2 regions of the Saccharococcus thermophilus genome follow, and region 1 is predicted to be linked to the other one. Evidence: predicted binding sites of a transcription regulator. Region 1 holds the regulator's gene; the other holds the start of a gene.

Evidence for each region. The regulator CtsR, encoded in region 1, represses protease genes until heat stress. The targets are predictions, from matches to a motif close to ATGGTCAATAAAGGTCAAACA.
Region 2: clpP (ATP-dependent Clp endopeptidase proteolytic subunit ClpP) is a predicted target of CtsR. The motif match lies at 2,040-2,060, and genes of this name have one in related genera.

What each region holds. Positions count from the first base shown of each region.
Region 1 is NZ_JAASRS010000001.1:141,904-145,710, forward strand. It holds gene mcsB (protein-arginine kinase McsB) at 1-938, opposite strand, end outside; gene mcsA (protein-arginine kinase activator protein McsA) at 943-1,491, opposite strand; gene BDD39_RS00870 (CtsR family transcriptional regulator) at 1,506-1,967, opposite strand; rRNA gene rrf (5S ribosomal RNA) at 2,229-2,345, opposite strand; rRNA gene BDD39_RS00880 (23S ribosomal RNA) at 2,703-3,807, opposite strand, start outside.
Region 2 is NZ_JAASRS010000001.1:523,665-527,471, forward strand. It holds gene BDD39_RS02790 (gluconeogenesis factor YvcK family protein) at 1-77, shown strand, start outside; gene whiA (DNA-binding protein WhiA) at 111-1,073, shown strand; gene BDD39_RS02800 (HPr family phosphocarrier protein) at 1,096-1,353, shown strand; gene clpP (ATP-dependent Clp endopeptidase proteolytic subunit ClpP) at 1,397-1,987, opposite strand; tRNA gene BDD39_RS02810 (tRNA-Arg) at 2,227-2,298, shown strand; gene rpoN (RNA polymerase factor sigma-54) at 2,477-3,787, shown strand; gene BDD39_RS02820 (glutaredoxin family protein) at 3,803-3,807, shown strand, end outside.

The DNA of each region.
Region 1 (3,807 bases):
AAAATATTGCGTGAAATATTTTTAATATATCCTAAATCAATCCCTAAGCGCACGTCGGACAAACATTGTGCTGCTTCTTTCGATTCAATCATCCGGCAGTTGGCCAATATTCCATACGAACGGAATACTCTGTCTTCTAATTGTATGTTTAAAGTTTTGACTAATGCCTCCCTTGCCATTCTTTCTTGAGCGATTAATTGTTGAACGATGCTTTTTAAATCTTCGACAATATCTTCTTCTGATTTTCCTAATGTAATTTGGTTTGATATTTGAAATATATTTCCTAAAGCTTCGCTCCCTTCTCCATATGTCCCTCGTACTACCAATCCTAATTGATTAATAGCCGGAATAATACGATTCATTTGCTGTGTTAAAACGAGCGCCGGAAGATGCATCATCACAGAAGCGCGCATCCCTGTTCCAACGTTAGTTGGACAGCTTGTTAAATAGCCGAGTTTTTCATCAAACGCATAATTCACATGTTCTTCAATCCAATCGTCCAGTTCGTTCGCTGCTTCCAATGCTTCCGTTAATTGCAATCCTGGGAATAAGCATTGAATGCGAATATGGTCTTCTTCGTTAATCATAATGCTTACTTCTTCATTTTCGGAAAGCAGACAGGCCCCGAATGGAGAATCTTCCGCCAAAAGCGGGCTAATTAAGTGCTTTTCTACCAATACCCTTTTTTCGATCGGCTGAAGCTCGGACATTTTCAGCAGTTCAAAACGGCCGACTGGATGGTAAGAACGATAGGCAAATGTTTGTTCAAACAAGGAAACGATTTGCTGTGCCTCTTCGCTGCTAAACACGGTTGGAAAGCGGAAATCAACAAGGTTTCTTGCCAAGCGGATGCGGCTGCTTAATACGATGTCAGAATCAGGACCTTCCTGGCTCATCCAAGAACTAACGGCTGTATTAAAAAACTTTTCAAATGACATACAGCTACATTTCCTCCTCTCCGCGTTGACGCAGCTGATATTCCAAGGAGCGAATTTGGTCGCGGACTTCTGCCGCTTTTTCAAACTCTTCTCTCGCTACAAGTTCCTGTAGCTTTTGTTTTAGAATGGAGAGTTGTTTGCGCAGGTGAAGTACTCCACCTTTTCGTTTCGGTATTTTTCCGTAATGGGTCGAATTTCCGCTATGAAGCCTTTTTAATATTGGGGGCAAATATCGCGCAAATGTCCGATAACAATCGGAGCAACCAAAACGCCCGATTTGGGTGAATTGATGATAGGTCATTTTACATGTTTCACACTGTAAAATATCTGAGTTTGGGAACGTATTGGCGGTCATTTCCTTCATCGGCGTTTGGAAATTAAGCAATCCGGCCAATAAATTGTTTAACGAAAAGTCATCGTTTTCGTAAAACATAAACATATCTCCATGCTCTTTCGCGCATTGTTCACAAAGATGAAATTCGGTTTTTTCGCCGTTAATAATCTTTGTAAAATGCATCGTCGCCGGTCTTTGTTTACACTCTTGGCATATCAACATGGTCCCCTCCACTATTTGTATTTCAGCGATGTCAGCATCGCTTTGAGCATGCGAGCCCGCAATTCATCGCGCTGCGGCAAATCAATATATAAAACAGAGCGATCCATCACGCTTAACATGATCTTTGCTTCCCGCTTAGAAATGACTTTTTCCTCGATAAGGCGCTCAATAATGTCTTCCGCATTGGATTGGCTGAGACGATGTCCGACTAATTCGAGCAATTGATCAATTAATTGCGCCTCGCTTTTGGCTTTCACTTTCATAATGCGGATATAGCCGCCGCCTCCGCGTTTGCTCTCGACAATATACCCTCTCTCGAGTGTAAACCTGGTATTGATCACGTAATTAATTTGTGACGGAACGCACTGAAATTTACTGGCAATTTCACTACGTTTAATCTCGACAATGTCTTTGTCACTCATATTTAATACTTGTTTTAGATATTGCTCGATAATGTCTGAAATGTTTGGCACTCTACCTCCTCCTTAACAATCAAAGTTGACTTTGACTATATTTGACCTTAATTCTACTATATAGTGTATTACAAAAAAATGCAAGAGTTGCCGATAAAAATGACTGGTCATTAGGATATCCTTTTTTTAGTCATAGGATATCCTTTTTTGCGAAAAATGAAACATCAACATTATTTTTAAGGTCAAGGAAAAGAAGAATAAACAAAAGTAAGGCAAAAAAAGAAGCATGCCCTTCATAAGAAAGACATGCTTCTTCACCCTGCCTAGCGACGACCTACTCTTGCAGGGGCGCTGGCCCCAACTACCATCGGCGCTGGAGAGCTTAACTTCCGTGTTCGGGATGGGAACGGGTGTTTCCTCTCCGCTATAGTCACTAGGCAAGTATTTCAATTGGACATGTATTATTATATCCATCTAATCGATGTTGTCAAGAAGGAGTTCATTCCTTCAAAACTAGATAACCGTCTGTTTGGAAGAAGCCGGGCGCCTTTGCTGTCTAGCTCCGGACGCCATCGGCTCGCGACGCTTCGGTCCCGTTGCGGCGGCAACAGCCTCCTCACGGGCCCTCCAGCGCGTGTCGCCGATAGGCGGGCGTCCTCCGCTTTTCGTGGTGTCTAGCTCCGGCTCCTAGCCCCTTGGGTCGCTTCAGACCTGCTGTGGCGGCGACAGCCTCCTCGCAGGTCTTCCAGCGCCCATCGGGGCTAAGCAGTCGCCTCCGCTTTTCGTGCGCTTTTCTTGGTTAAGTCCTCGATCGATTAGTATCCGTCAGCTGCACGTGTCGCCACGCTTCCACCTCGGACCTATCGACCTCGTCATCTTCGAGGGATCTTACTCGCTTGACGCGATGGGAAATCTCATCTTGAGGGGGGCTTCACGCTTAGATGCTTTCAGCGCTTATCCCTTCCGCACATAGCTACCCAGCGGTGCCCCTGGCGGGACAACTGGTACACCAGCGGTGCGTCCATCCCGGTCCTCTCGTACTAAGGACAGCTCCTCTCAAATTTCCTGCGCCCGCGACGGATAGGGACCGAACTGTCTCACGACGTTCTGAACCCAGCTCGCGTACCGCTTTAATGGGCGAACAGCCCAACCCTTGGGACCGACTACAGCCCCAGGATGCGATGAGCCGACATCGAGGTGCCAAACCTCCCCGTCGATGTGGACTCTTGGGGGAGATCAGCCTGTTATCCCCGGGGTAGCTTTTATCCGTTGAGCGATGGCCCTTCCATACGGAACCACCGGATCACTAAGCCCGACTTTCGTCCCTGCTCGACCTGTCCGTCTCGCAGTCAAGCTCCCTTGTGCCTTTGCACTCTACGAATGATTTCCAACCATTCTGAGGGAACCTTTGGGCGCCTCCGTTACCTTTTGGGAGGCGACCGCCCCAGTCAAACTGCCCACCTGACACTGTCTCCCACCCCGATCAGGGGTGCGGGTTAGAATTTCAATACCGCCAGGGTGGTATCCCACCGGCGCCTCCACCGAAGCTGGCGCTCCGGCTTCCCAGGCTCCCACCTATCCTGTACAAGCGATACCAAAATTCCATATCAGGCTGCAGTAAAGCTCCACGGGGTCTTTCCGTCCTGTCGCGGGTAACCTGCATCTTCACAGGTAGTATAATTTCACCGGGTCTCTCGTTGAGACAGTGCCCAAGTCGTTACACCTTTCGTGCGGGTCGGAACTTACCCGACAAGGAATTTCGCTACCTTAGGACCGTTATAGTTACGGCCGCCGTTTACTGGGGCTTCGGTTCGCACCTTCGCTTGCGCTAAGCGCTCCCCTTAACCTTCCAGCACCGGGCAGGTGTCAGCCCCTATACTTCGCCTTTCGGCTTCGCAGA
Region 2 (3,807 bases), 380 kb from region 1:
ATCAGGTCATCCGCCATGATACGAAAAAAGTGGCGTCATTGCTTCTCTCGCTGATTACAGCACCTCCTTCTTCCTAATGGCGCGCGTTGAACTAATGGAGGTGACGATAGATGTCGTTTGCGTCAGAGACAAAAAAAGAGCTGACCAATTTAGAAGTCAAGCCGTGCTGCTTAAAGGCGGAATTGTCTGCCCTTCTCCGCATGAACGGCTCCTTGTCGTTTTCCAACCGGAAAATGATTGTCGATGTACAAACGGAAAACGCTGCCATTGCGCGGAGAATTTACACCTTGTTAAAGAAAGGGTATAGCGTCACGGTTGAACTATTTGTTCGCAAAAAAATGCGTTTGAAAAAAAATAATGTATACATTGTCCGCGTTGTTGATGGCGCGCATGAGCTGTTACAAGATTTGAAAATATTGAAGGAGGATTTTTCGCTAATTCACGCGATTTCGCCAGAATTAGTGAAAAAAAAGTGCTGTAAGCGTTCTTATTTGCGTGGGGCGTTTCTTGCCGGCGGATCGGTCAACAATCCAGAGACGTCCTCGTACCATTTAGAGATTTTTTCCCTTTATGAAGAACATAATAATTCATTATGTGAATTAATGAACAGTCATTTTTTTCTGAATGCGAAAACGTTGGAACGAAAAAAAGGGTTTATTACGTATTTAAAAGAGGCAGAAAAAATTGCCGAGTTTTTAAATATTATCGGTGCCCATCAAGCGCTGTTGCGCTTTGAAGATATTCGCATTGTGCGTGATATGAGAAATTCGGTCAACCGGCTTGTCAACTGCGAAACCGCTAATCTCAATAAAACGATTGGCGCCGCGCTCCGTCAAGTCGAAAATATTCGCTACATTGACGAAACGATCGGATTAAGCTCCCTTCCGGATAAGCTGCGGGAAATTGCCGAATTGCGGATAAAGTATCAAGATGTAACATTAAAAGAATTAGGCGAATTAGTATCCGGGGGCAAGATCAGCAAATCGGGAATTAACCACCGCTTGCGCAAAATCGATGAAATTGCCGACCGGCTGCGGGCTGGAAAGCCTGTTGATTTTCATAAATCGTTATAAAAATAAAAAGGGGAGATGGGGAATGATAGAGAAACAAGTAGAAGTAAAATTAAAAACGGGATTGCAAGCGCGCCCGGCTGCGTTGTTTGTGCAAGAAGCGAACCGCTTTTCTTCTGATATTTTTTTAGAAAAAGATGGAAAACGGGTAAACGCCAAAAGCATTATGGGGCTAATGAGCCTAGCGATTAGTAGCGGTTCCGTCATTACGTTGATTGCGGACGGTCCCGACGAAAAGGCAGCGATTGAAAAGCTGGCCAGCTATGTACAAAAAGAAAAATAAAAAAGCGGCTGCTTCACAACGATGGCGAAGCAGCCCTTTTATTTTATTTTTCGTCCGCGCGCGTTAATACGCGGTCAATAATTCCGTATTCTTGCGCTTTTTGCGCCGTCATAAAGTTGTCGCGGTCTGTATCGCGTTCAATCACTTCAATCGGTTGCCCCGTATTTTCAGAGAGAATGCGATTTAATTTATCACGCAAGAAAAGGATGCGTTTAGCGGCAATTTCGATTTCAGTTGCTTGACCTTGGGCGCCGCCAAGCGGTTGATGGATCATGATTTCGCTGTTTGGCAAAGCGAATCGTTTTCCTTTGGCGCCGCCGGCGAGCAAAAATGCGCCCATAGACGCAGCCATGCCGATGCAGATCGTCGAAACGTCCGGCTTAATAAATTGCATCGTATCGTAAATCGCTAAGCCGGCTGTAATCGAACCGCCTGGGCTGTTAATATAAAGCGAAATGTCTTTTTCCGGATCTTCCGCGGCTAAAAATAACAGCTGCGAGACGATTGAGTTCGCTACTTGATCATCAATCGGAGTGCCGAGAAAAATGATACGGTCCTTTAATAAGCGGGAATAAATGTCGTACGCACGTTCACCGCGGTTTGTTTGTTCGATAACGGTAGGGATTAAATACATGAAGTTTCCTCCTTTGCCATTGACTAATCATATGTATTTTTATCATACCTGAATGGTCAATGAAGGTCAAACGAAACATCTTTGACCTTACTACTTTTGACCTTACATTTATAATTATTCGTGAACGATGTCAAACATCCCTCTTTTCATCATAACCTCTTTTCCATTTTTTAAACGCATTTTTCCTCTTGCAATTTAGAGAAGTTTCAACTATAATTGAACATGCAACTGAACATGATGCCCTCGTAGTGTAGTGGATAGCACGAGAGATTCCGGTTCTCTTAGCGTGGGTTCGAATCCTGCCGAGGGCGTATGAAAAAAACCTGCCGCGAAAAGCGGCAGGTTTTTTGCGTTTATGGAATATATATATTGCTACAGGTCATGTTCGGCCACAACAGGCATGGAAATGTCCCTCACTGCGTTGCTAAATTATTTCTATACCATGCCGAGGGGGCAGTAGTGTACAATAAAAGAAAAGGGGGATGGATGATGAGGACGGAATTATTGCAAGAGCAACGGTTGAAGCTGGCGCTGACAAAAGAACTGACGCAGGCGATTGAACTATTGCAGTACTCTGCCGTGGAACTGCAATCTTTTTTATACGAACAGTCACTCGATAATCCTTTTTTGGAGGTTCGTGATCATCGTTGGAAGCGAAGCGGGCGCCGCTTATCGGACAAAGACAAACAGCAGTGGCTGGAAAATATGAGCGCGCGCTCCGAAACGCTTTCGGCGCATTTAATGGCACAGTTGCCGGCGCTTTCGCTTGCAAAACGGGAAGAACGCGCCGTGCGTTACCTCATCGCTTCCCTTGATGAAGACGGCTATTTGCGGATCGATCTAGAAGAAATTGCTAATCGATTAGCTATTTCAAGGGAGGAAGCGGAAAAGGCGCTTGAAATCGTTCAGTCATTAGAGCCGGCTGGCGTTGGAGCGCGCAGCTTGGAAGAATGTTTATATTTGCAGTTGCGACGTTTGCCAGAGCGGGATGAATTTGCTGAACAAATCATCAAACATCATTTTTCCTTATTTGCGGAAAAGTCATGGAAAACATTGGCGAAGCAGCTTGGGGTCGATATCGCCTCGTTGCAGCGCGTATGGGATTTAATCCGCACGCTTGAACCGCGTCCTGGCATTCATTACACAAAGGAGATGCCGCATTTTATCATTCCGGATATCATCATCGAACGCGGCGCGGAAAAAGGAGAATGGCGCATTTTCTTTAACGACGATGTGCATCCGGAATTAGTCTGGAATCGGGAGTATGAACAGAGAATTTCCTATTCCTACGATAGCCAAGTTCACGGTTTTGTCAAAGATAAATATCGGCAGTTTTTATGGCTTGTTAAAAGCTTAGAGCAACGCAAACAAACGTTGTTAAATATTATGGCCGTCATTGTCAATAAGCAGCTGCCATGTTTGGAAACGGGGTTTGCTGCGTTAAAGCCCCTCACGATGCGTGAAGTGGCCGAGGAGCTAGGCATTCACGAATCTACTGTCAGCCGTGCGGTGAAAAATAAATACGTGCAAACGCCGTTTGGCACCGTGGAACTGCGCCGCTTTTTTGCCAGTTCTGTTTCTCCTGTTTATGCAGAGGAGGATGCGGCTTCTTCGGTAAAAGTAAAAATGGTGATGAAGCAGTTAATAGAGACAGAAGACAAAAAACAGCCCCTCTCCGACCAAAAGCTTGCTGAGTTGTTACAGGAGCAATACGGCATCGTCGTTTCGCGGAGAACGGTCGCCAAATACCGCGAGCAGCTGCATATTCCATCATCGGCAAAGCGAAAACAGTATGGATAAGGAAGGGACAAACAAATGAA